DNA from 4 places in the Streptomyces cyanogenus genome. Region 2 is predicted to be linked to each of the others. Evidence: riboswitches for the same ligand, from Rfam matches in the RefSeq annotation. Region 2 holds a riboswitch; each other region holds the start of a gene.
What was found. A riboswitch is a leader RNA that binds a small molecule or an ion and turns the genes downstream of it on or off. The one in region 2 is predicted to bind cyclic di-AMP.
Positions count from the first base shown of each region.

Region 1: another riboswitch for cyclic di-AMP. It lies ahead of S1361_RS19065 (M23 family metallopeptidase); the one in region 2 lies ahead of S1361_RS29010 (M23 family metallopeptidase).
Region 3: another riboswitch for cyclic di-AMP. It lies ahead of S1361_RS23090 (transglycosylase SLT domain-containing protein); the one in region 2 lies ahead of S1361_RS29010 (M23 family metallopeptidase).
Region 4: another riboswitch for cyclic di-AMP. It lies ahead of S1361_RS33365 (M23 family metallopeptidase); the one in region 2 lies ahead of S1361_RS29010 (M23 family metallopeptidase).

Region 1 covers NZ_CP071839.1:4,243,893-4,250,886, forward strand. The annotation lists gene S1361_RS19060 (aldo/keto reductase) at 1-182, opposite strand, end outside; gene S1361_RS19065 (M23 family metallopeptidase) at 268-1,296, opposite strand; cyclic di-AMP (ydaO/yuaA leader) riboswitch at 1,306-1,472, opposite strand; gene S1361_RS19070 (PP2C family protein-serine/threonine phosphatase) at 1,718-2,899, opposite strand; tRNA gene S1361_RS19075 (tRNA-Met) at 3,024-3,097, shown strand; gene S1361_RS19080 (dihydrofolate reductase family protein) at 3,250-4,380, opposite strand; gene S1361_RS19085 (MarR family winged helix-turn-helix transcriptional regulator) at 4,474-4,986, shown strand; gene S1361_RS19090 (GTP cyclohydrolase II) at 5,101-5,727, shown strand; gene S1361_RS19095 (DHA2 family efflux MFS transporter permease subunit) at 6,160-6,994, opposite strand, start outside.
Region 2 covers NZ_CP071839.1:6,430,202-6,437,195, reverse strand. The annotation lists gene S1361_RS29010 (M23 family metallopeptidase) at 176-931, opposite strand; cyclic di-AMP (ydaO/yuaA leader) riboswitch at 945-1,107, opposite strand; gene S1361_RS29005 (M16 family metallopeptidase) at 1,318-2,706, opposite strand; gene S1361_RS29000 (M16 family metallopeptidase) at 2,703-4,106, opposite strand; gene S1361_RS28995 (DNA gyrase/topoisomerase IV subunit A) at 4,403-6,862, shown strand; gene S1361_RS28990 (CobW family GTP-binding protein) at 6,877-6,994, opposite strand, start outside.
Region 3 covers NZ_CP071839.1:5,117,774-5,124,767, reverse strand. The annotation lists gene S1361_RS23105 (ABC transporter ATP-binding protein) at 1-465, opposite strand, end outside; gene S1361_RS23100 (LolA family protein) at 506-1,717, opposite strand; gene S1361_RS23095 (polyprenyl synthetase family protein) at 1,972-2,982, opposite strand; cyclic di-AMP (ydaO/yuaA leader) riboswitch at 3,570-3,748, shown strand; gene S1361_RS23090 (transglycosylase SLT domain-containing protein) at 3,754-4,242, shown strand; gene S1361_RS23085 (HAD family hydrolase) at 4,287-5,099, opposite strand; gene fahA (fumarylacetoacetase) at 5,529-6,746, shown strand; gene S1361_RS23075 (hypothetical protein) at 6,887-6,994, shown strand, end outside.
Region 4 covers NZ_CP071839.1:7,438,410-7,445,403, reverse strand. The annotation lists gene S1361_RS33365 (M23 family metallopeptidase) at 64-948, opposite strand; cyclic di-AMP (ydaO/yuaA leader) riboswitch at 954-1,146, opposite strand; gene S1361_RS33360 (alpha-galactosidase) at 1,416-3,488, opposite strand; gene S1361_RS33355 (tyrosine-protein phosphatase) at 3,660-4,457, shown strand; gene S1361_RS33350 (DUF6126 family protein) at 4,472-4,594, opposite strand; gene S1361_RS33345 (helix-turn-helix domain-containing protein) at 4,591-5,220, opposite strand; gene S1361_RS33340 (aspartate aminotransferase family protein) at 5,301-6,686, opposite strand; gene dxs (1-deoxy-D-xylulose-5-phosphate synthase) at 6,683-6,994, opposite strand, start outside.

The DNA.
Region 1 (6,994 bases), 2.2 Mb from region 2:
TTGCCCTCGACCCAGGCGGAGTAGGCGTCGGCGGTGTCGATGAAGTTGCCGCCGGCCGCCGTGTAGGCGTCGAGGACGGCGAAGGAGGCCTGTTCGTCCGCGGTCCAGCCGAAGACGTTGCCGCCCAGGCAGAGCGGGAAGACCTCGAGATCGGAAGAGCCCAGTGTGCGAAGTGACGTCATACGACAGGTCAACACCGGCGGCGGAAGATCGCATCCCGCCACCGGTGTCGAATTCCTGCACGGCGTCCCGCGCGGAGCGCAGGCGTCAGGGGGTGAGGCCCTTGCCGCGCAGCCACGCCATGGGGTCGATCCCGGTGGGCTGGCCGCCGGGGTGGACCTCCAGGTGCAGGTGCGGGCCGGTGACGTTGCCGGTGGCGCCGACGCGGCCGATGACCTCACCGGTGGAGACCTTCTGGCCGGCCTTGACGTTGATCGAGGACTGGTGGCAGAACCACAGCTCGGTGCCGTCGTCCAGGGTGAGGATCGTGCGGTAGCCGTAGGCGCCGGCCCAGCCCGCCTCCGTGATCGTGCCGCTGTGGACGGCCTTGATCAGGGTGCCGGTGGGGGCGGCGAAGTCGAGACCGGTGTGGTAGCCGGAGGACCACATCGAACCGGCCTGACCGAAGGTCGAGGTGATCGTGTACGAGGAGGTCGGCAGCGTGTACTGCTTGGCCAGCCGGGCCAGCCGCTCCTCCTCCGCCTTCTTCTCGGCGGCGGCCTCCGCCTTCTCCTTGGCCGCGGCGGCCTTGGCGGCGGCTTCCTTCTCGGCCCGGGCGGCGGTGTCGGCGGCCTGCTTCTCGGCGGCGGCGAGCGCGACGGCGGTGGCCTTGCTCTCGGCCTGGCCCTGCTGCTGCTCGGCCTGGGCCATGATCCGGTTACGCAGGGCCTCGCCCGCGTCGGAGCCGTGCTCGCCGTCGACGGTGGCCACGCCGACGCTGCTGAGCGTGGTGGTGGCCTCGGCGGCCGGGGCGTCGTCGGAGCCGTCGTCGAAGAGGGAGCCGACGGAGGGCAGGTCCGGCAGGGAGACGGAGACCGGCGGCTTGCCGGTGTTGGCGCTCGCCATGCCGCCCGCGCCGACCGCGGCCATGACGCCGACGCCGAGGACGGTGGAGCTGCGCGCGAAGCCGCCCCGCTGCTTGGCGACGCGGTGCCGGCCACGGACCGGGGCGACGGAGTCCTCGGTCGGGTTCCACTCCTCCCAGGGGCCCTCCTCGGCGCGGTAGGAACCGTAGCCGAAGGTCTCGCGCTGAGCCGGTATGAACGGGGCTTCTGGGGCAGGCCGGTTGGACGCCACGCGGGCGTACTCCTTTCCTTCCTCCGCCTACCGGGTTAGCTGACGGGTTCGGAGCAGGAAGGTCTCCTACGCGCGTATACCGGTCGTGGACTCCATGAGTTCACGACGGCGTCCGCGTGATTCACCCCAAGGTGGTGGTTCCCCGGTTCCCTTGCGGGATTCGGCGCGTGCGCACGGAGCCGCCTCTTGTGACGGCTGGGACGACCGCGCTGCGTTATCGAACGTTAATAGACCTGCCAGTCACTTTCCAAGCCGTCCGGCTTGATCATTAACCTTTTTGCCGATGGAGCTATCGGCCACTACTCCGCCAAAACGGGCGAGTTGACCGGAGTACGGGAGAGTTCAGCAGTCACTTCCGGTTTTGATGGTGACTCAGATGTTATGCGGAGGGCGCTCGTCCGCTCACCGTCGGTGACGGCCCTCAGGGCCGTCGTACGGCGAGCAGCGCCATGTCGTCGGTCATGCCGCCGCCGCAGTGCCGGCGCACCTCCGCGGCGAGCCGGTCGAGCAGCGCGGTGGGACCGGGGAAGGTGCGCCCGGCGAGCCGCCGCTCGGGATCGTAGAACCGGCCGTGGGCGTCCCGGGCCTCGGACAGGCCGTCGGTGTGGAGGAGCAGGGTGGCTCCGCTCGGGAAGCCGGCCTCGGTGGCCCGGTCCGGCCACCGGCCCAGGTCGCCCATGCCGAGCGGCAGCGCGGGCTCGGCGGGGGCGAGGGTGCGCAGGGTGCCGTCGGCGTGCAGCAGCAGCGGCGGTGGGTGGCCGCGGTTGACGATCCGTACGAGGCCCTCGCCGTGCGGGAGTTCGGCGAGGACCGCGGTGGTGAACCCCTCCAGGGCGTCGATCCCGTCGCGCCGGGTGCCCTCGCGGGCCAGCGCCCGCTCCAGCCGCTCGGCCACTTGCTCCAGGGTCGCCTCCTGCTCGGCCGCCTCGCGGAACGCGCCGATCACCACGGCGACGGCGGCCACCGCCCCCATCCCCTTGCCGCGCACGTCCCCGACGACCAGCCGGACGCCGTGCGGAGTGTCCTGCACCGCGTACAGGTCGCCGCCGATGAACGCGTCCCGCCGGGCGGCCTCGTAACGGGCGGCGATCTCGAAGCCGCCGATCCGGGCGTCCGGCTCCGGCAGGACGGCCCGCTGGGCGGCCTCGGCGACCTCCCGGGCGGAGGCGAGCTGCCGGTCGCCGCGCCGGACCACCCGGTTGATCGCGGCGGCCAGCAGGGCGACCGTGGCCACGGTGACCACGTCGGTGACGGTGCTCACGGTCGGGTGGGCACCGGCGTCGTCGTGCACGGCGTAGGCGGCGGCGAGGGACGCGAGGCCGGCGAGCACGGTGGTGCGCAGCGCGGACAGGGGGGCGGCGACCAGCGGGGCGGCGGTGAAGAACGGGACCGGAGTGAAGTCCTGGGGGGTCAGCAGGCCGTACAGGACGCCGCAGACGACGAGGAGCGCGGGCAGGGCGCGGGCCAGGCCGCGCGGCCCCGGGCGGCGGCGGGCGCGCACCGGCGCGGGTTCGGCGCCGACGCCCGGGTCGGGCACGGGATCGCCGGGAGGCCGATCGCCCGCCCTGGCGTACGGGCTCTCCTCCACCTTTCCAGGGCGCACCGCGTGTCTCCCACATGTCCGACGTGCTTCCAGGTTTCCGGGCCCCGGGACACCGGGCGACCGCTGTGGGCCGAAAGGGGTGTGCGAGTGGTCCCGCGCATGACGTACACTGGAGTCACAACGACGCGGGGTGGAGCAGCTCGGTAGCTCGCTGGGCTCATAACCCAGAGGTCGCAGGTTCAAATCCTGTCCCCGCTACTGAAGACTCAGGGCCCGGAATCCACTGGATTCCGGGCCCTGGGTGTTTCCGGCCGGCCGGAGCGCCCCCGGAAGGGGCGCGGGGAACCGCACGACCGGCCCCACCGCACCCACGGCCGCGTACGAAGCAGCCGACGGAGCGGACGGGACGCTCACAGCAGGTGGACGTTCGGCGCCTTGGCGAGATCCTCCAGCTCGGGCAGCACGACGACCCGCGCACCCCCCGCGACGAGAACCCCCGTCCCGTCGGCCGCCTGGACGAACGTGTCGGGCTCACGCCACGCGGTGACGACCCTTCGCACCCCGGCCCGCAGGATCAGCTCCGCACAGGGCGCCGGCCGGGACGCACGCCGAGCGCAGGGCTCCAGGCTGCTGTACACCGTCGCACCGGCCAGCCGTGAGTCATTCGGAGCGATCTTCGCGAGCGCCGCCTCCTCCGCGTGCACCACCGGATCGGCCCCCTCGCGCGAGTACCCGCGCGCCAGCTCCGTGCCGTCCCCGGCCACCACCACCGCACCGACGCTGAACGCCGTCTCCGACGGCGGGCACTGCGCGGCCAGCTCGCAGGCGGTGCGCAGCCAGTGGCGGTCCGCGGCGGTGGGCAGCGGGCCGGTGCCGGGGGCCGTGGGCGCGTACCGCATGAGGACGACGTCCTCGATCCGGCTCGTGTCGAGCAGGCGCAGGCGTCCGGCCTGGTAGGCGCCCGGTCCGAACAGGCGCGGGGCCGCGGGGTCGCCGACAAACAGCGGGGCGAGGACCAGCTGGAGCTCGTCGGCGAGGCCCTGCTGGACGAGCTGGGTGTGGATCGTGCCACCGCCCTCGACCATCAGGCGTGTGACCCCGCGCACGTCGTGCAGGTGCTCCAGCAGGGCCCGCCAGTCCAGGGCGGGGCCGAGCGGGACGACGTCGGCGGTGCCCCCGAGGAGGCGGGCGGCCCGCTCGGCGCCCCGGTCGGTGCTGTAGACGAGCTTCTCGCCACCGGTGTGCCAGAAGTTGGCGGCCGGGTCGAGGTCACCGGTGGCGGTGACGGTGATCTTCAACGGGTACTCCGGCTTGCCCGCGGCCGTGCGGGCCGCGCGCCGTTCGGCCGAGTTGACCAGCAGGCGCGGGTTGTCGGCACGGATCGTGCCGGCGCCGACGAGGATGGCGTCGACGGAGGCCCGTACCGCGTCGACCCGGTCGAAGTCGGCCGGGCTGGACAGCAGGAGCCGCTCGGGACCGGTGTCGTCCAGGTAGCCGTCGAGGGAGACGGCGGCGGACAGCAGCACGTACGGCAGGGGCATCGGCGCGCTCTCTCTTCCGGAGGCGGGGGTCGGCAGGACTCGTTGGCCGGCGTACGGCTTGGTTCAAGTTTGAAACAAACCTACACTGGCGGCATGACGACCCGCTGGCTCACCCCGGAGGAGCAGCGCGCCTGGCGCGCCTACATCGCCGCCTCCCGCCTCCTGGAGGACGCGATCGACCGGCAGCTCCAGCAGGAGGGCGGCATGCCCCACCTGTTCTACACGGTGCTGGCCAACCTCTCCGAGGCACCCGACCGGCGGCTGCGCATGACCGACCTGGCCGAGACACTGAAGATCACCCGCAGCCGGCTGACGTACGTGGTGGGCCGGCTGGAGCGGGACGGTCTGGTGCGCCGGGAGGACTGCCGCTGGGACAGGCGCAGCTCGCTCGCGGCGCTGACGGACGAGGGGATGGCCGTACTGGAGCGTACGGCGCCCGGGCACGTCGGGACGGTGCGGGCCGCGCTGTTCGACCGGCTCACGCCGGAGCAGGTGGGGCAGTTGGAGGAGATCTGTACGGGGATCGCGCGCGGGCTGCAGGGCGAGGACGCCGAACCCGGCGCCGGGGACGTCCCGTGGCGGCGCCGGTCCTCCTGCTCGCCGTAGCCGCCCGGGTCCCGCCGGGGCAGGGCCCGCAATTGCTTTAACTTTTAAGCAGCGGTAGGGTCCCCGTCGACAGCGCTGCTTCAAATCTGAAGCAACCCCTCGGAGGGACCCCACATGCCCGACATCCCCGACGCCACCCCGCGCGCCCGCGTCCGGGTACCGCTGCGCTTCGCCGACGGCTACAGCGCCGACGCGGAACTCGTCACCTTCCACGGCCTCACCGACGGCCGGGAGCACCTCGCCCTCGTCCTCGGCGACCCCGGCCCGGTCCCGCTGGTGCGGCTGCACTCCGAGTGCCTCACCGGTGACGTCTTCGGCTCGGCCCGCTGCGACTGCGGCCCGCAGCTGCGCGAGGCGGTCGAGCGCATCGCCGGCCGCGGCGGGGTCCTGCTCTACCTCCGGCAGGAGGGCCGGGGCATCGGCCTCTACAACAAGCTCGACGCGTACGCCCTCCAGGACCAGGGGCTCGACACCTACGAGGCGAACGCCGCCCTCGGCCTCCCTGAGGACGCCCGCGACTACACGGCCGCCGCGCAGATGCTCGGCGCCCTCGGCGTCACCGAGCTGGACCTGCTGTCCAACAACCCCGACAAGGCCGGGCAGCTGCGCGCGCTCGGACTCGCGGTACGGGACCGGGTGCCCACCGGCGTCTTCCCCACGGCCCACAACGTCCGCTACCTCCGCGCGAAGGTCCTCCAGACCCAGCACACGTTGCCCCTGGCCGAACTGACGGCGGGCTAGCACCGGGCGCACGGGCCGGCGGCCGGATCCTGCGAGCCGAGGGCGGGCCGAGGGCGACCGTCGGACCGGGGACCCGGCGACGAACCAGGGTCTCGACGCCCGGCGGTGAGCCGGGAGTCAGCCCTGATGGTTGAGCCGGAAGCCAACCCTGGCGGTGGGCCGGGAGTCAGCCCTGATGGTTGAGCCGGAAGTCAGCCCTGGCGGTGGGCCGGGAGGCAACCCTGACAGTCGAGCCGGAAGCCAACCCTGACGGTGGGCCGGAAGTCAGCCCTGACGGTGGGCGGAAGCCAACCCTGACGGTCGAGCCGGAAGTCAGCCCTGACGGTGGGCGGAAGCCAACCCCGACGGTCGAGCCGGAAGTCAGCCCTGACGGTGGGCGGAAGCCAACCCCGACGGTCGAGCCGGAAGCCAACCCTGACGGTGGGCCGGAAGTCAGCCCTGGCGGTGGGCCGGGAGGCGGAGGGCCGGGAGGATGGCGGAGGCCAGGAGGGTCGCCGTGACGGCGTAGGCGAGGCGGAAACCGGACGGGGTCTGGCCCGCCGTGGCCAGCAGCACCGACAGCAGGGCCGTGCCGGCCGACGCGGCCAGCTGGGCGTTGATGCTCAGCGCGGTGCTCGCGCCGGCCAGCCGGTCCGGGGGCAGGCCCCGGGTCGCGGTGGTCATCGCCGGCATCAGGGTCATCCCCGACCCCACCCCCATCACCATGCCCGCGGCGACGATCCGCCAGGGCGCGACCCCCGCCGTACCGGTCTGCCACGCCAGCAGGGCCATGCCGAGCGCGGCCACCGCGCAGCCGGCCGCGACCAGCCGGCGCGGTACCGCCTGGTCGATCCGCCGGGCGGCGATCTGCATCGTCGTACCGACCACCAGCCCGACCGGCGCTCCGAGCAGCCCGGCCGCCGTCGCGGTCACGCCCCGCTCCTGCTGCCAGTACAGCGGACCGAGCAGCATCGAGCCGAAGTAGCCGCAGGTGAACAGGGCGAGCGTGCCGATGCCGGCGCCGAAGGTACGGTCCCGCAGCAGCCGCAGATCCAGCAGCGGCGCGTGGACGGTGAGCGCCCGCCGTACGAAGGCCGCCGTGAGCACGGCACCGGCGAGCGTCGGCACCAGCGCGCCGGGGATCGTGACGTCACCGCGTCCGCCGCCGCGGGCGAGGCCGTACAGGAGCAGGGCCAGGCCGGGCGAGAGCATCAGCAGGCCGGGCACGTCCAGCCGGGGCAGCTCCCGGCCGCGCGAGTCGGGCGCGTCCTTCGGCAGCAGACGGGCC
Region 2 (6,994 bases):
GTGAAACGTCGACGATGGACGTGTGTTCCGTGACTCTATTGCAATGAGCCGGAATTTCCGACGGCGGGCTCTAATCCATGGATATTTTTTGGTCAGCGGATCCGGCGGACACTGCGAAAAACGGCGAAAGCCCCGGCTCGGTGAGCCGGGGCCTCGAAGGGTCGTGCGCGGTGCGTCAGAGGTTCACGCCGTGCTTGCGGAGGTAGGCGACCGGGTCGACGTCCGAGCCGTACTCGGGGCTGGTCCGCGCCTCGAAGTGCAGGTGCGGGCCGGTGACGTTGCCGGTGGCGCCGGACAGGCCGATCTGCTGGCCCGGGACGACCTTCTGACCCACCGTGACGCCGATGGACGACAGGTGCCCGTACTGCGTGTACATGCCGTCTGCCATCCGGATCACGATCTGGTTGCCGTACGCGCCGCCCCAGCCGGTGGAGACGACCGTGCCGGAGCCCACCGCGTGGACGGCCGTGCCGGCGGCCGCGTGGAAGTCGATGCCGGTGTGCGAGCCGGAGGACCACAGGGAGCTGCTGGCCTGGTAGCCCGTGGAGACGTAGGAGTGCGCGATGGGGGCGACGAAGGTGTTCAGCAGCTTGCGCTCCGCCTCGCGGGCGGCACGGGCCTTGGCCGCGCGCACCTCCGCGGCCCGCTTGGCGGCGGCCTTCGCGGCGGCCTCCTCGGCCGCCTTCCGCTCGGCGGCCTGCTGCTGGGCGGTGGCCTGGGCGTCGATCTGCTCGGGGACGTCCTCGGTGACGGTGAGGACGGGGACGAGGCCGGTCTGCTCCGGGGAGTGCTCGGCAGCGAGCGCCGGGGAGGCGGCGAGGGTGCCGATCACGCCGGTGGTGGTGAGGGCCGCGACGCCGGCCGCCTGAGCCGTGGTCCGCTTGACCCGACCGGGCTTGCGGTGCTTCCCGGTGGCGCAGATGAACGCCATGAAGTGGCTGGTCCTTTCCTTCCTTCTCGCCTACCGGGTTAGCTGACGGGTTCGGAGCAGGAAGGTCTCCTACGGGCCCCCCCCCCGCAGCCGCGCGGGCGCCCGATTCACCCCAGGGACGATGGGTCCCCGGCTCCCCTGGCTCGCGCCGTACGGGGACTCGGCGATGACTGTCCGGTGCCGCGGGTGCGGCGCACTGCCTGACGAACAGCCCGGACGACGCTACGGCGGCGTGCTTTCAATCCTCAAACGCAGCCGGGTTTTTGTAGCGCATCCCACAGGGCAGACAGGCAACCTCCGCCCCAAAACGGGCATCTGAGGGAGCGAGTGGAACAGCAGGGGCCCTGGCGGCCTACGGGTCGTCAGGGCCCCACGCGCGCGTGCCGTTACTCGGCCGCCACCACGGTCACTTCACCGATGCCGAGCGCCTCCACCGGCGCCTTGATGCTGGCCGCGTCACCGACGAGGACGGTCACCAGACGGTCCACCGGGAAGGCGTTCACGACGGCCGCGGTGGCCTCCACCGTTCCCGTGGCGGCCAGCTGCCGGTACAGCGTCGCCTGGAAGTCGTCGGGCAGGTGCTGCTCGACCTGGTCGGCCAGCGTGCTCGCGACGGCCGCCGCCGTCTCGTACTTCAGCGGCGCCACGCCGACCAGGTTCTGCACGGCGACGTCCCGCTCGGCGTCGGTCAGGCCCTCCGCCGCGACGGTCCGCAGCACCTTCCACAGGTCGTCCAGGGCGGGGCCGGTGTTCGGCGTGTCCACGGAGCCGCTGATGGCGAGCATCGCCGCGCCCGTGCCGTCCGGCGCGGACCGCAGGACCTGCCCGAAGGAGCGCACGCCGTAGGTGTAGCCCTTCTCCTCGCGCAGGACGCGGTCCAGGCGGGAGGTGAGGGTGCCGCCGAGGCAGTACGTGCCGAGCACCTGGGCCGGCCACACCCGGTCGTGCCGGTCGGGGCCGATCCGGCCGATGAGCAACTGCGTCTGGACGGCGCCGGGCCGGTCCACGATGACCACGCGCCCGGTGTCGTCGGCGGTCACCGGCGGCACCGGCCGGGGCTCACCCGGGGTACCGGTCCAGACGCCCAGGGTGTCGCCGAGCAGCCCGTCCAGGTCGGTGCCGGTCAGGTCGCCGACGACGACCACGGTGGCCGTGGTGGGCCGCACATGGCGGTCGTAGAAGGCGCGTACGGCCGCCGCGTCGATCTTCTCGACCGTCTCCTCGGTGCCCTGGCGCGGCCGGGACATGCGCGAGGTCGCCGGGAACAGCTCCTTGGAGAGCTCCTTGGCGGCCCGGCGGGAGGGGTTGGCCAGCTCGTGCGGGATCTCGTCCAGGCGGTTGCGGACCAGCCGCTCGACCTCGCTCTCGGCGAAGGCCGGCGCGCGCAGGGCGTCGGAGAGCAGCCCGAGGCCCTTGGCCAGGCGGGAGGCCGGGACCTCCAGGCTGAGCCGGACGCCGGGGTGGTCGGCGTGCGCGTCCAGGGTGGCGCCCGCGCGCTCCAGCTCGGCGGCGAACTCCTCGGCGGAGTGCTTGTCGGTGCCCTCCGAGAAGGCCCGCGCCATGATCGTGGCGACGCCGTCCAGGCCGGCCGGCTCCGCGTCCAGCGGCGCGTCCAGCAGCACCTCCACGGCGACGACCTGCTGGCCGGGGCGGTGGCAGCGCAGCACGGTCAGGCCGTTGTCGAGCGCGGTGCGCTCAGGGGCCGGGAACGCCCAGGGCCTGGCCTCGCCGGGCTGCGGCTGGGGGTGGAACTCCATGGTGGCGAGCTCGGTCACTTGGCCGTCTCCTCGTTCTCGGTCTCGTCGCGGCCCGCCTCTACGGTCGCTTCCTGCTCGGGGTCGTCGGGGATCCCGGCGTCCGGGGCGGCCTCCGGTGACTTCGGCTCGTAGACGAGGACCGCGCGGTTGTCGGGCCGCAGGCGGGCCGCCGCCACCTCCTGGACCTCCTCCGGGGTGACCTCCAGGACGCGCTTGACGGCCGTCAGGGCGAGCTGCGGGTCGCCGAAGAGGACGGCGTACCGGCACAGTTCGTCGGCGCGGCCGGCGACCGTGCCGAGCCGGTCCAGCCACTCGCGCTCCAGCTGCGCCTGGGCGCGCTCCATCTCCTCGGGGGTGGGGCCCTCCGCGGCGAACCGGGCCAGCTCCTCGTCGATGGCGGCCTCGATGACCGGCACCTCGACGTCACCGGAGGTCTTCACGTCCAGCCAGCCCATGGAGGGCGCGCCGGCCAGGCGCAGCAGGCCGAAGCCGGCCGCGACGGCCGTACGGTCCCGGCGCACCAGCCGGTTGTACAGGCGGGAGGACTCGCCGCCGCCGAGGATGGTCAGGGCCAGGTCGGCCGCGTCGCACGCGCGCGTGCCGTCGTGCGGGAGCCGGTAGGCGGCCATCAGGGCGCGCGCCGGGACCTCCTCCACGACGACCTCGCGCTTCTGCTCGCCGATGATGTCCGGCAGCGAGCCGTCACGCGGCTGGGGCTTGCCGTCGTGGGACGCGATGGAGCCGAAGTACTTCTCCACCCAGGCGAGGGTCTGCTGGGGGTCGATGTCGCCGACCACGGAGAGCACCGCGTTGTTCGGTGCGTAGTAGGTGCGGAAGAACTGGCGGGCGTCCTCCAGGGTGGCCGCGTCCAGGTCCGCCATCGAGCCGATCGGCGTGTGGTGGTAGGGGTGGCCCTCCGGGTACGACAGCGCGGTCAGCTTCTCGAAGGCGGTGCCGTAGGGGACGTTGTCGTAGCGCTGGCGCCGCTCGTTCTTGACGACGTCCCGCTGGTTCTCCATGGACTCGTCGTCCAGGGCGGCCAGCAGCGAGCCCATGCGGTCGGCCTCCAGCCAGAGGGCCAGCTCCAGCTGGTGGGCGGGCATGGTCTCGAAGTAGTTGGTGCGCTCGAAGCTCGTGGTGCCGTTGAGCGAGCCGCCGGCGCCCTGCACCAGCTCGAAGTGCCCGTTGCCCTTCACCTGCGCGGAGCCCTGGAACATCAGGTGCTCGAAGAGGTGAGCCAGGCCGGTACGGCCCTTGACTTCGTGGCGGGAGCCGACGTCGTACCAGAGGCAGACCGCCGCCACCGGGGTCAGGTGGTCCTCGGAGAGCACCACGCGCAGACCGTTGGCCAGGCGGTGCTCGGTCGCTGTCAGGCCCCCGGAGCCTGCCTCGGCTGTGGTCGTGTGACCCATGGGCATGTACGTCCCTTCGCGAGCGGAGGCGGTTGATGGAAACCGCGGTCTTCCTGCCGTTCCTGCCACTGTATGCAAAGCGTGCGGGGCCCCGGCGAAGTTCCCGAGGGACGTACGCCCACAGCGGATCGCGTAGCCTGCGTCGGACTCCGCTGCGCCGGACCGGCGAGCCCGCCAGGACCGGGTGGTGGCACGGGTTGTCGGTGCCTAGGTCCACAATGGTCCGCGTCAGATCCGTCAAACGCTTCAGCAGCACGAGCGCCCCGTAGGCGAGCGACCAGATCAGAAGGAGCCAGGCAGCGATGGCCCGCCGCAGCACGAAGACCCCGCCGCCCGACGATTCGTTCGAGGAGAGGATCCTCGACATCGACGTCGTGGACGAGATGCGTGGCTCCTACCTCGAGTACGCGTACTCGGTCATCTACTCGCGCGCCCTGCCGGACGCCCGTGACGGTCTCAAGCCGGTGCACCGCCGGATCGTGTACCAGATGAACGAGATGGGCCTGCGCCCCGAACGCGGCTACGTGAAGTGCGCGCGCGTCGTCGGCGAGGTCATGGGCAAGCTGCACCCGCACGGCGACGCGTCGATCTACGACGCCCTGGTGCGCATGGCGCAGCCCTTCTCCATGCGCGTGCCGCTGGTCGACGGCCACGGCAACTTCGGCTCGCTGGGCAACGACGACCCGCCGGCCGCCATGCGGTACACCGAGTGCCGGATGGCCGAGGCGACGAGCCTGATGACCGAGTCGATCGACGAGGACACGGTCGACTTCGCGCCGAACTACGACGGCCAGGAGCAGGAGCCGGTGGCGCTGCCCGCCGCCTTCCCGAACCTGCTGGTCAACGGCTCCTCGGGCATCGCGGTCGGCATGGCGACGAACATGCCGCCGCACAACCTGCGCGAGGTCGTCGCCGCCGCCCGCCACCTGATCCGGCACCCGAACGCCGACCTGGACGCGCTGATGAAGCACGTCCCGGGACCGGACCTGCCCACCGGCGGCCGGATCGTCGGCCTGGACGGCATCCGGGACGCGTACGCGACCGGCCGCGGCACCTTCAAGATGCGTGCGACCGTCTCGGTGGAGACCGTCACCGCCCGCCGCAAGGGCCTGGTGGTCACCGAACTGCCGTTCACGGTCGGCCCCGAGAAGGTGATCGCGAAGATCAAGGACCTGGTCAACGCGAAGAAGATCCAGGGCATCGCCGACGTCAAGGACCTCACCGACCGCGAGCACGGCCTGCGCCTGGTCATCGAGATCAAGAACGGCTTCGTGCCGGAGGCCGTCCTGGAGCAGCTGTACAAGCTGACCCCGATGGAGGAGTCCTTCGGCATCAACAACGTCGCCCTGGTCGACGGCCAGCCGCTCACCCTGGGCCTGAAGGAGCTGCTGGAGGTCTACCTGGACCACCGCTTCGACGTGGTCCGGCGCCGCAGCGAGTTCCGCCGCGGCAAGAAGCGCGACCGGCTGCACCTGGTCGAGGGCCTGCTGACCGCGCTGGTCGACATCGACGAGGTCATCCGGATCATCCGGTCCAGCGAGAACTCCGCGCAGGCCAAGGAGCGCCTGATGGAGCGCTTCTCGCTGAGCGAGGTGCAGACGCAGTACATCCTCGACACGCCGCTGCGCCGGCTCACCAAGTACGACCGGATCGAGCTGGAGGCGGAGAAGGACAGGCTCACCGCGGAGATCGAGGAGCTGACCCGGATCCTGGAGTCGGACGCGGAGCTGCGCAGGCTCGTCTCGGCCGAGCTGGCCGCGGTGGCCAAGAAGTTCGGCACCGACCGGCGCACGGTCCTGCTGGAGTCCGCGGGCGCCCCGGCGGCCACGGTGCCGCTGCAGGTGGCCGACGACCCGTGCCGGGTGCTGCTGTCCTCGACGGGGCTGCTGGCCCGTACGGCGACCGCGGAGCCGTTCCCGTCGGCGTCGGGCGCCAAGCGCGTCAAGCACGATGTGATCGTCTCGGCGGTGCCGACGACCGCGCGCGGGGTGATCGGCGCGGTGACCTCGGCGGGCCGGCTGCTGCGGATCAACGTGGTCGACCTGCCGCAGCTGCCCGAGCCGGTGCCCGCGCCGAACCTCGCCGGAGGGGCCCCGCTGGCCGAGTTCGTCTCCCTGGAGGACGACGAGACGGTGGTCTGCCTGACCACGCTGGACGAGTCGTCCCCGGGTCTGGCGCTCGGCACCGAGCAGGGTGTCGTCAAGCGGGTGGTGCCCGACTATCCGTCCAACAAGGACGAGTTGGAGGTCATCACCCTGAAGGAGGGCGACCGGATCGTCGGCGCGGTGGAGCTGCGCACCGGCGAGGAGGACCTGGTGTTCATCACGGACGACGCGCAGCTGCTGCGCTTCCAGGCCTCGATCGTCCGCCCCCAGGGCCGCCCGGCGGGCGGTATGGCGGGTATCAAGCTCGCCGAGGGCGCGAAGGTGATCTCCTTCACGGCGGTCGACCCGGCCGCCGACGCGGTGGTGTTCACGGTGGCGGGCTCCCGCGGCACGCTGGACGACTCGGTGCAGACGACGGCCAAGCTGACCCCGTTCGACCAGTATCCGCGCAAGGGCCGGGCCACGGGCGGTGTGCGCTGCCAGCGGTTCCTGAAGGGCGAGGACTGCCTGTCGCTGGCCTGGGCGGGCCCGGTGCCCGCGCGCGCGGCGCAGAAGAACGGCACCCCGGTGCAGCTGCCGGAGGTGGACCCGCGCCGGGACGGCTCGGGCACCTCGCTGCCGAAGACGGTGGCCGTGGTGGCGGGGCCGGTTATCTGACGGGCGGCCCGTGTCTAGGCGGGCGGGTCCTGCGGGTCCGCTTCCGCCTCGTCCGGGCCCTGTACGTAGCGCAGGACGCCCCACATGCCGTGCTCGTCGGCGTGCGGGGCGTCGTTCTCGCACCCCTGGAGT
Region 3 (6,994 bases), 1.3 Mb from region 2:
CTTGCCCGCGGCGGCCGCGAGGCCCACCCGGTCCAGTGCCGCGGCGACGCGGGCGCGCCGGGTGCGCGGATCGGCGGTCGGGTCGGCGGCGTCGTAGCGCAGCAGGTTGTCCCGGCCGGAGAGGAAGCCGTACAGGGCGGGGCCCTCGATGAGCGCGCCGACCTGCGGAAGGACCGTACGGGCCGCCCGGGGCATGGGCCGGCCGAGCACCCGGGCGGTGCCCGCGGTCGGCTCGATCAGGCCCATCAGCATGCGGATCGTGGTGGTCTTGCCCGAGCCGTTCGGGCCGAGGAAGCCGAAGACGCTGCCCGCCGGGACGGTCAGGTCGAGACCGTCCACGGCGAGCTGTCCGCCGCGGTAGCGCTTGGTGAGACCGCGCGTGGCGATCACGCCGTCCCGCGCGTCCCCGGGGTCACGCTCCGGCGCGTCCCCCGGGTCCGGCTGCGTGGCGGACGGTTCGGCCATCGGCTCCCCCTCGGTTCATCCGATTCGTCGTGCCGGAGGGTCACTTCCCGGCGTCGGCCGCCTTCACCAGGGCCTCCTTGGTCACCGCGCCGGCGTACACCTTGCCGTCGTCGGTGATCAGTGCGTTGACCAGGCGGGTGGAGAAGACCATGCCCTTGCCGAACTTCCCGGAGGCCTTCTCACCGAGCGAGCCGACGAAGCCGCCGAGGTCGCCGCCCCGGGAACCGGTGGGCAGGCCGCCCTTGGCGCCGGTGTCGAAGGTGGCGACCGACGTCCAGCCCTTGCCGAGCACCTTCAGCCCGTCCCTGCCCTCCAGACCTCCGGGGAGGCCTGCGCCGTGCCTCGGGGCGTGCTCGGGTGCCTCGGCCCCGTCCTTCTCCTCGGTGACCTTCGCGCCCTTGGGCGGGGTGAAGTCGAAGGTGGAGGCGGCCGGTTGGGCGAAGGAGACCTGGGTGAAGCCGGCGTCGAGCACGGCGGCGCCGCCGCTCTTCGGGGTCAGCGTGAACTTCAGCGGCAGGCCCGTCTTCGCGTCGACGGCGATGCTGATCGCGCCGACCGTGGTGCCGGACTGCCTGGGCTGGATGAGCAGCTTGTAGGCGTCGCGCCCGGCGACCTGCGCGGTGCCGTCGACGGTGACGGACGTGGTGTCGTCCACCGCCTTCAGGGCCTCGTCGGCGAAGTCCTTCGGGGTGGCCGGCGGCTCGGCCCGGCGGTGCTTGCCGGGGCCGGCCACGGTGGAGTGGTGAACCTGGTTGCTCTTGCTGTCGTAGCCCCAGACGTCCTTGCCGTCGTGGATCAGGCTGTACTCGGCGCCGCGCTCCAGGAGGGACAGTTTCTGCCGGTCGGGGCCGTCGGCGGCGACGCGCAGGGTGTGCGTGCCGGAGACCAGTTCGGTGAGCTTGGCCTGCGGGTCGGCGGCGGAGTCGTCGCCGGAGCCGCCCCGGCCCGCCCCGGAGAGCAGGCCGTCCTCCAGGCCGCCGAGGTCGGGCAGGCCGAGGTCGGTGCTGACCTTCACGGTGCCGGACAGCTGCTGCACGTCCGACTTGGCGATCTTCTCGATGAGCTGCTGTGCGGTGATCTTCGGCAGGTCGGGGTCGCCGGAGTTCGCGAGCGCCGGGACCAGCCCGATCGTGGCCGCCGCCACCCCCACCACCGCGACCGGCACGGCGTACCGGGCGGCCTTGCGCCGGCCGGAGCGCGGGTTCTCGTCCCGCGCGGCGCCCACTGCGTCGTCGGATTCGTACGGTGCCATGTGTGCCTTACCTCCGTCGTCGGCGGCGGCTGTCCTCACGCTGGTCCGCTGGTCCACCTGAGCCGCCATTCTCACCCGAATCGGTGAGGAGTGGTGATTTCCGTGGTGTCCATCTGACCAAATCGGCCGTGAGGAAGCGTCAGACCTCGGAGCCAACTCCGTGTACGCCTGCGGTATGACACACGACGGCGGCATCTCCACCCGACCCGTAGGGGTCGTGCCGGGCGCCGCCGCCCGGACGGGGTCCGGCCGGGTCAGCCGGCGCGGTGCACGACCGCGTCACACAGCTCGATCAGCGCCGCCTTGGCGTCGCACTCGCGCAGCGGGGCGAGCGCGGCCCGCGCCTCCTCCGCGTACCGCACGGTGTCCCGGCGGGCCTGCTCCAGCGCGGGGTGCGCGCGCAGCGCGGCCAGCGCCTCGGCGTGCCGGGCGTCGTCACTGAGGTCGGAGTCGAGCAGCTCGCACAGCGCGACGTCCTCGGGCAGGCCCAGCCGGGCGGCCCGCTCCCGCAGCCGGAGCACCGGCAGGGTGGGGATGCCCTCGCGCAGGTCGGTGCCCGGGGTCTTGCCGGACTCGTGGGAGTCGGAGGCGATGTCCAGGACGTCGTCCGCGAGCTGGAAGGCGACCCCGAGCCGTTCGCCGTACTGGGTGAGCACGTCGACGACCCTCTCGTCCGCACCGGACATCATCGCGCCGAACCGGCACGACACCGCCACCAGGGAGCCCGTCTTGCCGCCGAGCACGTCCAGGTAGTGCTCGACCGGGTCGCGGCCGTCCGAGGGACCCGCGGTCTCCAGGATCTGGCCGGTGACCAGCCGCTCGAACGCCAGGGCCTGCACCCGGACCGCCTCGGGGCCGAGGTCGGCGAGGATCTGGGAGGCGCGGGCGAACAGGAAGTCGCCGGTGAGGACCGCGACGGAGTTGCCCCAGCGCGTGTTGGCGCTGTCCACGCCCCGCCGTACGGCCGCCTCGTCCATGACGTCGTCGTGGTACAGCGTGGCCAGGTGGGTCAGCTCCACGACGACGGCCGACGGCACGACGCCGGGCGCGTAAGGGTCGCCGAACTGGGCCGCGAGCATGACGAGGAGTGGCCGGAAACGCTTCCCTCCGGCCCGTACGAGGTGCTGCGCGGCCTCCGTGATGAACGGGACCTCGCTCTTGGTGGCTTCGAGCAAGCCTTCCTCGACAGCCGCCAATCCGGCCTGGACATCGGCTTCCAGAGCCTGGTCCCGCACGCTCAGCCCGAACGGCCCGACGACGGTCACGAGGGGTCTCCTGTCTGCTGGTGTCTGCTGGCGATTACACGGTTTGTCGATAGGTCGCTGCCCTCACTCAAGTCAGCGTATCCGGTCCCTGTTCGATCACCGATAGCGCCCACCGGTCCAGCCTGGGCGGTACCGGACCACAACCGACATACAGGTGATCACATGTTAATGATGGACATTTATCGACTTAACGGAAATCCGGACATTCCGTCGTGTCCCCTCCGCACCTTTCTCGCCACCCCCGTTCCGTGCCGGCCATTACGACAACGACGGACACCGCACCCCAGGTTCCACCATCACTCCGACTTCCCGCCTTAATCGCCCTAATCCCTCATGTCTGATTTGAAATAGTTTGCCATTTCGTGAGTTGGCTCACGCTCCCCGTCTGCCCGCTCCCCCCTCAACAAGCCCTGGGAGCCCTTGTCCTGTCGGCGAGTTGAGGATTGGCAACCGCAAAGGATCAAGCACCTCATACAGCATCGATCAAGGTCAAATCGCATGTTGTGTGAATCCAGTACTTGTTCCCGACATGTGCTCTCGCATACGTTCCGGGCCGTCGGGCGGACGCCGAATCCTGCCGCCGCCCGCGTAACCCATCGACGAACTCATTCGTACGGCAGGAGCGGGGGACCCAGGTAAGTCGCCGGGCCGGACGGCACACGCCGCACCGGGACGGCTCGGGGTTAAGCCGTGCCTCCTCCAGGGCACGGCCGGGCACCTCCCGCCCGAACCCGACAGCTCACCCCGCAGGCGCCGGAGAGGAACACCCCCATGTCTGCTGCCGCTCAGCCCCGCCGCACCCGCAACAGCCGCCTCGTCCGTACCCTCGTCGCCGCCGGCACCGGCGCCGCCGTCCTCGCCCTGCCGCTCATCGGCGCGACCAGCGCCTCCGCGGCCACCGGCACCACCACGACGGCCGCCACCACCACCGCCGGATACCCCAACAACCTGGACGGCTGGATCCGCGAGTCGCTCGCGATCATGGCCGAGAAGCACATCCCGGGCACCTACAACGGCATCTACCGCAACATCATCCGCGAGTCCTCGGGCAACCCGAACGCCATCAACCTCTGGGACTCCAACGCCGCCAAGGGCATCCCGTCCAAGGGCCTGCTCCAGGTGATCGACCCGACGTTCAACGCGTACCACGTCGCCGGAACGTCGTTCAACATCTACGACCCGGTCGCGAACATCACCGCCGCCTGCAACTACGCGGCCGCGCGGTACGGGTCGATCGACAACGTGTTCGGCGCGTACTGACCGGTTCCGGACCGGGTCCGCGGCCGGCGCCACTGACGTCCCGGTCAGTCGGTCGGGAAGAGTCTTTCGAGGACGACGGCGATGCCGTCGTCCTCGTTCGACAAGGTGACCTCGTCGGCCACCGCCTTCAGTTCGGGGTGCGCGTCGGCCATGGCGACACCACGCGCCGCCCAGTCGAACATCGGGATGTCGTTGGGCATGTCGCCGAAGGCGATGGCCCGGTCGGCGCCGATCCCCAGCCTCTCGGCGGCCAGCGCCAGTCCGGTCGCCTTCGTCACCCCGCCGGGCTGGAGCTCCACGGTGCCCGGCCCGGACATGGTGACCGTCGCCAGCGAGCCCACCGCCGCGCGCGCCACCGCCGCCAACTCGTCGTCGGACAGGGTGGCGTGCCGCAGCAGCACCTTGCTGATGGGCTTCGCCCACAGGTCGTCGCGCCGGCCGACGCGCACCGCGGGCAGCGTCGGATGAGGCATCCGGTAGCCGGGCTCGATGAGCGTGAGCCCGTCGACGCCGTCCTGGTCGACCGCCGCGTAGACCTGCCCCACCTCCGCCTCGATCTTGCCGAGCGCGGTCTCGGCCAGCTCCCGGTCCAGCCGGACCGACCACAGCAGGCGGTCGGTGCCGGCGTCGTAGACCTGTGCTCCCTGCCCGCACACCGCGAGCCCCGTGCAGCCGAGGTCCGCGAGCAGCGGCCGTACCCGCGGGGCCGGGCGGCCCGTCACCACCAGATGCCGGGCGCCGGCCCGTGCCACCCGCGCGAGCGCGGCGAGCGACCGGTCGGAGACGGTGTCGTCGCCGCGCAGCAGCGTGCCGTCCAGGTCGGTGGCGATGAGTGCATATGCCGGGGTGGGTGCCATGATCAGAGAATACGGACACCGCGCCCCGCCGACTCACGGGCCGATCCACGCACTTGCGTACTGGTGCGCCCCAAGTCGCCTGCGCAGACGCCCCGATGGCGCTGCCGCCGCGGGACCCGGGCCAACCCTGGGCCGCGGCCGGGTGCTTCGCCAGGTGGGACGGTGAGCACGGGACTGCCGTCCTGCACCTCGGCTCCGGCCGAGGTGCAGGACGCACCTCGGCTCCGGCCGCCCGAAGGGGCGCCAAGCCATAATCAACCGCTCAAACATGTCTTGTCAGGACATCAACGACTCTTTAGGCGCTGAGCGAGCGACCTTTCGATCACCACGTGAGGCACTGCCCAAGACACGCGAGTGGGTCGTAACGTGTGGCCCGACCACATGGAACGCAGTGCCATGCATGGCCCGATGAGAGTGAGGCAGCACCCCATGCCCCCCTTCGACGTCCCCGAGGGCGACCCCTTCGGTCCGCACAACCTCCCCTATGGCGTGTTCTCGCCCTCCGGCAGCACGGAGCGGCGGATCGGCGTCCGGCTCGGGAACCACGTCCTCGACGCGGGCGCCGCGGCCGCCGCGCTCGGCTCGCCCCACCAGGCGCTGCTCGCCCGGCCCACCCTCAACCCGCTGCTGGCCGCCGGCCGTGCCACCTGGTCCGACGTACGGCGTGCCGTCACCGCCTGGGTCACGGACCCGGCCCACCGCGAGGCCGTGGAGCCGCTGTTCCACCCGCTGTCCGAGGTGACGCTGCACCTGCCCTTCGAGGTCGCGGACTACGTCGACTTCTACGCCTCGGAGAACCACGCCCGCAACGTCGGCCAGATCTTCCGCCCGGACGCCGAGGACTCCCTCACCCCCAACTGGAAGCACCTGCCGATCGGGTACCACGGCCGCTCCGGCACGGTCGTGGTCTCCGGCACGGACGTCGTACGGCCGTCCGGGCAGCGCAAGGGCCCGGGCGACCCCGCGCCCGTCTTCGGTCCGTCGGTGCGGCTGGACATCGAGGCCGAGGTCGGCTTCGTCGTGGGCGTGCCGTCACGGCTGGGCAGCCCGGTCGCGCTCGGCGACTTCCGGGAGCACGTCTTCGGGCTGTGCCTGCTGAACGACTGGTCCGCGCGGGACATCCAGGCCTGGGAGTACGTCCCGCTCGGCCCGTTCCTCGGCAAGTCCTTCGCGACCTCGGTGTCGGCGTGGATCACCCCGCTGGAAGCGCTGGAGCACGCGCGCGTGGCGCCCCCCGAGCGCACGCACCCGCTGCTGCCCTACCTGGACGACTCGGCGCCCGGCGCGGAGCCCGGCGGCTACGACCTGCGCATCTCCGTCGCGATCAACGGTCACGTGGTCTCCGAGCCGCCGTTCTCCACCATGTACTGGACCGCCGCCCAGCAGCTCGCCCACATGACGGTGAACGGCGCCTCGCTGCGCACGGGCGACCTGTACGGCTCGGGCACGGTCAGCGGCCCGGCCGAAGGCCAGCGCGGCTCGCTGCTGGAGCTGACCTGGAACGGCCGCGACGCCCTCGAACTTCCCGACGGGAAGCGGACGTTCCTGGAGGACGGGGACGTGGTGACGCTGTCGGCGTGGGCCCCCGGCGCGGACGGGCGCCGGGTGGGGCTGGGCGAGGTGAGCGGGCGGGTCGTCGCGGGGTGACCCGAGGTCCGTCCCGTGGCGACTGGACCTCCGGACCGCTTGTAGCAAGCAGTTGACACAATTCGTCTGTGACCGCCATCTTGTACTCGCCGCTTGATACAAGCGGTGAGTACAAGAGTGTGCTGTCAGAGGGGTTTGTCATGAGTGAGACCGAACTGAGCGCCACCGTTCCGGCGTCCCGCGCACCGGTCGACCGGTACGCCCGCTGGACCGGTCTGCTCGTCGGCGCACTGGCCGAGCGATGGCTG
Region 4 (6,994 bases), 1.0 Mb from region 2:
AGCCACTCTTAAATAATTTGCCAAGCCAGGAATAGGCGGTGCCGGACAGTCGGACGACGGGGGTCAGCCGACGGGGACGCCGTGCGCGCGAAGGTAGGCGACCGGGTCCACGTCCGATCCGTAGTCCGGCGTGGTGCGGATCTCGAAGTGCAGGTGCGGGCCGGTGACGTTGCCGGTGGCGCCGGACAGGCCGACCTGCCGGCCCGCGGTCACGGTCTGGCCGGCCGAGACGGAGAGCTGCGAGAGGTGGGCGTACTGGGCGTAGTGGCCGTCGTTGAGCTTGAGGACGACCTGGTTGCCGTACGCGCCGCCCCAGCCGGCGGAGACGACGGTGCCCGCGGCGACGGCCTTGAGGGGGGTGCCGGTCGGGACGACGAAGTCGACGCCGGTGTGGTAGCCGCTGGACCACATGCTGCCGGCGACGTGGTAGCCGGTGCCGATGGTGGCGCCGGCCACCGGCAGGGTGTAGCCGGCGGAGGCGGTCTGCGCGGTGCCGGACCCGGCCGGCTGGGCGGGCTTCGGGGCGGCCGGCCGGGCGGGCTTCGGGGTGGCGGACTCGGTGCGGGCCGGCGCGGCCTGCGTGCCGAGGCTGAGCTTCAGGCCCGGGTGAATGAGCGCCGGGTCGGCGCCGATGGCCTGCCGGTTGTCGTCGTAGAGCCGCTGCCAGCCGCCGCTGACGTGCTGCTCCTCGGCGATCCTGGCGAGGCAGTCGCCGCCGCGCACGGTGTAGGTGCGCACGCCCGCCTCCGGCTGGGCGGCGGTCTTGCCTGCCGTCTCCGGGAGGGACCGCACGGCCGCTTCGGACACGGACTGCGCGGGGGTCGCGGCGTGCGCCCCGGTGGCCCCGACGAGCGGGAGGGCGAGGGCGGCGCCACCGGTACCGGCGGCGGCGAGGGAGCGGGAAAAACGCGGGGTCTTGGGGCGTCGGTGCTTACCCTTGGCGGGCATGGCGCTGTTCCTCTCCGGCGCCTGCGAGGTCAGCTGTCGGGTTCGGGCTGGAGCTGCCCGGCCGTGCGCGCACGGCTGCACCCCTAGCCTGTCGCGGAGACCGGGACAGGCAGTCGTACCTGGTGGGTCCCCCGCTCCTGCCGTCACGGGTCATGAGTGGGGAGTCCGGACGGCGGCAGGATTCGGCGTTCCGTCCGGTTGGGTGGCGAACGTAAGCGAGTGGAACGCACGGAAACAAGCATCCGCCTTCGACCGTGGGGTGTTCGGGGTGATCGGATGCGGGAATGCGCGGTCACCCTCCGTGAATTCCCGCACCCTTCACTCTGTCAATTCCCTGCTCCCGCACCATCATTACGTGGACATGACCCGCGACGCTCGGTCACGGATATGACGCTCCTCACGCAGACGCCCCAGGCCCCCTTATTACATACCGACTTGGAATGAACGTATCGATTCGGACAGATAGCTCAGATGCGGCGCAGTCGGATGACCGTCGCGTCCAAGTCGCCCTTCAGTGCGGTGTGCAGCCCGTGGTGCAGCAGCACGGCACCTCGATGCACTTCGCCCGTTTCACGGCATTCGTACGAAGCTGTCGGGTCGAGCCCGCGCAGCCGCACCGCCGGGACCGGCTCGCCGTGGTGCTGCGCCTGGAGCCAGGCGAGGACGACGGTCTCCTCGCCCCGGAGGTACTGCACGGCACCCAGGCCGCCCGCCGGGGGACGCAGCCGGTACAGCTCGCCGTGCTGTACGACCGGGCGGATCTCCTTGTACAGCTCCGCCCACCGCCGGGCCTCGGCCAGCTCCTGCGCGCTCCACTCCGTCAGGTCTCCGCCCACCCCGAGCACGCCCGCCATGGCACTGACGAACCGGAACCGCAGTGAGCTGACCCGCCCGTTGAGCTGGGTGTTGGGGCTGTCGGTGACCCAGGCCGCCATCACGCGCGCGGGATGGATCTGGGTGAACCCGTGCTGGATGGCGAGCCGGTCCAGCGGGTCGGTGTTGTCGGAGGTCCACACCTGGTCGGTGCGGCCGAGCACGCCGAGGTCGATCCGGCCGCCGCCGCCCGAGCAGGATTCGAAGGCGACCCCCGGATGGGCCGCCCGCAGCCGGTCCAGCAGGGCGTACAGGGCGCGGACGTGGTCCACCCACAGGCGCTGCGGGTACGGCTCCCCGGGCCAGCCGGCGTCGGTGAAGCAGCGGTTGAAGTCCCACTTCACATAGTCGATCGGGGCGCTGGACAGCAGGGTGTGCAGCCGCTCCCACAGGTACTCCTGCACGTCCTCGCGTGCGAGGTTGAGAACGAGCTGGTTGCGCAGTTCCGTCCGCTTACGTCCCGGTTGGTACTGCACCCAGTCGGGGTGGGCGCGGTACAGGTCGCTGTCGGGGTTGACCATCTCGGGCTCGACCCAGATGCCGAACCGCATGCCCAGGCCGTGCACCTGGTCGGCGAGGGGCTTGAGGCCGTGCGGGAAGCGGTCGGGATTGGGCGTCCAGTCGCCGAGGCCCGCGCGGTCGCTGGTGCGGGCGCCGAACCAGCCGTCGTCGACGACGAACAGCTCGATGCCGATCTCGGCGGCCCGGCGGGCGAGCGCGAGCTGCTGCTCCTCGGAGATGTCGAAGAAGGTGGCCTCCCAGGAGTTGAACAGCACGGGCCGGTCCCGGTCGGCGTCCGGGATGACGTAGGCGCGCTGGTAGGCGTGCCAGGCGCGGCTCGCGCCGCCGAAGCCGCCGTCGCTCCACAGGCCCGCGAAGACCGGGCTGGTGTACGACTCCCCGGGCGCGAGGAGCAGCAGGCCCGAGTCGTCGTGGCCGGCACCGCCGGTGATCTGCACGCGCGCGTCAGGGAGTTGGGCGACCGCGATGCGCCAGGAGCCGGACCAGCCGAGCGCGCAGCCGTAGACCTCGCCGCGCTCCTCGGTGGCGTCGGTGTCGAGGGCGACCCAGGGCAGGTGCTGGTGGCCGGTGTGACCGCGGCGACTGCCGATGACCTTCTCGCCGTAGGTGAGGGGGGCGGCGGTGAGCCGGGACTCGGCGGCCCAGCGGCCGTGCAGCTGGGACAGCCGCCAGCCCTCGCGGTCGGGCAGCGTCCAGGTGGCCGCGTCGGCCCGCAGCAGCTCCACGCGCGTGTGGCCGCCGTTCACGACGGTCACCCAGCGCTCGACCACGTCGCCGCGCATCCGGTAGTGCAGCGTGATCCCCACGCCGTCGTCGTCGAAGCGCAGCCGCAGTTCGTCGCCCTCCGTGCCGTACGACACGAACCGCCACTCGGTGCCGCGCCGCTCCTCGGTCCGGACGGACAGGGCGGGGCGGACGAAGCGGGGTCCGCCCTCGACGGGGTATTCCTCGCGGCCGTCGAGCGGGGACTCGAAGGGCCAGTAGCCGGGCAGCGAGCGCACCGCGAGCGCCTCGGCGTCGACGAGCGCGATCCGCGGCCCCCAGTGGAGGTGCAGCAGCTCGTCCGCGTCGGTGAGATGCAGCGCATAACTGCTGTTGGGGCCCGACAGGAGCCAGGTACGACCGTTTTCGGCGATGTCCACCATCGAGACCTCACAAGTGCCAACAGATCCGCGCAAGTGCAAACATCATCAGGTGCGCGCACCCCACTGGCAATGCCTGTGGACAACTCATTGCCTGAGGAAATCGATGCCGTATGGTCGACTGAGCGCCCGCCGACGAGCCGCGACGGCGGCGACCGACCGGGAGGAGCCCCCGTGACGCAGCAGGTCCCGTCGACCGAGCCGGAGCTGGCCGGAGTGCGCAATTTCCGCGATGTGGGCGGGCTGCCGACCGTGGACGGACGGCGGGTGCGTCACGGGGTCCTCTTCCGCAGCGGCCATCTCGCGCACGCGACGCAGGAGGACGCGGCCTTCCTCGCCTCCCTGGGCCTGCACACGGTCTTCGACTTCCGCAACGCGGCCGACCAGAAGCTGGAGGGCCCCGACGTCGAGCTGCCCGGCGTGCGGTACGTGAACCTGCCGCTGAGCGACCCGGCGGACGGCGCCGCGTTCTGGAAGATGGTCCGCGAGGGCGACCTCGACCAGCTGCGCGCGATCCTGGACGACGGCAAGGGCGCGGCGCGGATGATCGCCTCCTACCGGAAGATCGTCACCGAGCGCACGGCCGAGCACTCCCGTGTGCTGCACGCGCTCGCCGACGACAGCGTGCCCGCGCTGATGCACTGTGCGGCCGGCAAGGACCGCGCGGGCATCTCCGTGGCGGTGACGCTGCTCGCCGTGGGGGTGGAGCGGGACGCGATCCTCGCCGACTACCTGGAGTCGGCCGCCGGGCACCGGCGCTACAAGGTCCGCCGCAGCGGCAGCGCCGACACCGCGTACACCCCGGAGGTGATGGAGCTGCTCGACCCGCTATTCGACGCCCGCGCCGAGTACCTGGAGGCGGCCTTCACGAGCATCGAGCAGACCTGGGGCGACGTGGACACGTACCTGGCGCGGGGCCTGGGCTTCTCGGCCGAGTCCCGCGACCGGCTGCGCGAGCGCCTGCTGCACTGACCCGGGTACCGGGATCAGCCCTTGCCGCCCACCGCGAACAGCAGGTAGAGGAAGGCGGCCAGGACGTGCCCGAGGGCGATGTAGATGATCAGCCGGATCCACAGGGAACGGGGGAACTTCTCCTCGAAGTCGCTCATGGCAGCTCTCCGGTCGGCGCGCCCAGACACAGCGTGGCCGTGGGGCTCTGCAGCAGGGTGTGGACGAACAGCAGCTCCACGCCGTCGTGGTCCTCGGCGGCGAGGCGGTGCGGGGTGAGCGAGTCGAAGTGCGCGCTGTCACCGGGTCCGAGCAGGTGCGCGGTGTCGCCGAGCCGCAGCCGCAGCCGCCCGGTGAGGACGTAGAGCCACTCCTCGCCGGGGTGGACGCGCACGATGTCGCCCTGCGAGCCGTACGGCACCCGCACCCGCAGGGCCTGCATGCCGCGGCCGGGCGCGCCGGCCTGGACGTACGTCCAGCCGCCCGCCCGGGTCGGCTCCATGTCGGCGGCCCGCACGATCGCGTCCCGGTCGGCGACCGTCTCGCCGAGCAGCTCGGAGACGGTCGTACCGTAGATACGGGCGAGCGCGAGGAGCATCGGCAGCGACGGCTGGCGGTGTCCGGTCTCCAGGCGGGACAGATGGGCCGGCGAGAGCCCGGCGGCGCGGGCCGCGGCCTCCAGTGTGAGACCGGCGCGCCGGCGCAGGGAGCGCAGCTGCGGCGCGACGGCGGACAGGCCGTCGTCCGGGGCTGGGCCCGGCGCCGGCGCGGCGTCTGAGGCGTTCATGTCTCCATTGAGCCGCAGCCTTGCCCGTGGGGCAATTTTCTTGCCTCACAGGCAAAGATTCCCCAGTCCCGCCGCCGCGGTCAGCGGTTGGCCACCGCCTGCTTGATCAGGGTCTTGCCGAAGTCCCACATCAGGCCGCCGCCGCTGTGCGCGTCGTCCATCACGGCGGTGAAGGCCTCCACGAAGCGCTCCACGTCCGTCTCGTCGACGACCAGCGGCGGGATGAGCTTGATCACCTCCAGGTGGTCGCCGGAGACCTGGGTGAGGATCCGGTGCTTCTGCAGCAGCGGTACGACGACCATCTGCGCGAACAGGCCCTTGCGGGCCGCCTGCAGCATGGTCCAGCGGCTGCGCAGCTTCAGCGAGGACGGCTTGCCGAACTCGATGCCGATCATCAGGCCCCGGCCGCGGACGTCGGCGAGCAGCTCGTACGTGTCGATCAGCGCGGTGAGCCGGGACTTCAGCAGCTCGCCCGTCCGGCGCACGCCGGCCACGATCTGCTCGTTCTCCATGACCGACAGCACGGCGAGCCCGCACGCCATCGCCTGGGCGTTGGAGCCGAAGCTCGCCGAGTGCACCAGCACCCGGTCCATGGACGAGTAGACCTTCTTGAAGATCCACTCTTTGCCCAGGGTGGCGCCGACGGGCACATAGCCGCCGGACAGGGCCTTGGCCACGCACACCAGGTCGGGTTCGACACCGTCCTCGTGCTGGTAGGCGTAGAAGTCGCCGGTGCGGCCGAGGCCGGTCTGCACCTCGTCGGCGATGAGCAGCGCCTTGTGCCGGTGCAGCAGCTCCTGCGCGGCCCGCAGATAGCCGGGCGGCGCCTCGTGCACGCCCTTGCCCTGGATCGGCTCCACGATCAGCGCGGCGACGTCGCCCTTCTTCAACTCCCGGGCCAGGGCGTCGAGATCGCCGAGCGGCACGGCGGTGTCGGGCAGCAGCGGGGCGAACCCGTCGCGGAAGCCGCGCTCGCCGTTGACCGACAGGGAGCCGGTGGTCAGACCGTGGAAGGCGTGGTCGCAGTAGAGGACGCGTGGCCTGCCGGTGGCGTACCGGGCGAACTTCAGGGCCGTCTCGACCGCCTCGGTGCCGCTGTTGCCGAAGAACACCCGGTCCAGGTGCGGGCTGTGGGTCAGCAGCCGCTCGGCGAGCAGGCCGGGCAGCGGCTGGCAGTCGAAGCGGGTGAGGTCGGCGAGGTCCAGGTCCAGGACGTCGTGCAGCGCCTTGCGGACGACCGGGTGGTGGCGGCCCAGGCCCATCACCCCGAACCCGGCGAGCATGTCCAGGTAGTCGTTGCCCTCCGCGTCGAAGAAGTGGGCGCCCTCGGCGCGCTCGTAGACCTTGTCGAAGCCGATGGTGTGCAGCATCCGCGGCAGCTGCGGGTTGAGGTGCTTCGCGTGCAGCTCGTAGCGTTCGGCTCCGCGCTCGGCGAGCAGGGCGCCGAGGTCGAACTCGCTGGTCATTCACTCTCCTTGACGGTGCCGCCCACGTCCCCGACGGCCAGACTGCCACTGATCCGCCCGGCGATCTCCACCGGCGTGAGGCCGATGTCGGCCAGCACCTCGCTGCGTTTGGCGTGCGCGAGGAACTGCTCCGGGATCCCGAACCGCCGTACCGGCACGTCCACGTCGGCGTCTCCCAGAGCCAGCGCCACCGCCGAACCGACGCCCGCGGACCGGCTGTTGTCCTCGACCACGGCCACCAGGCGGTGCTCGGCCGCGAGTCCCGGCAGCGCGGGGTCGACCGGCTTCACCCAGCGCGGGTCCACCAC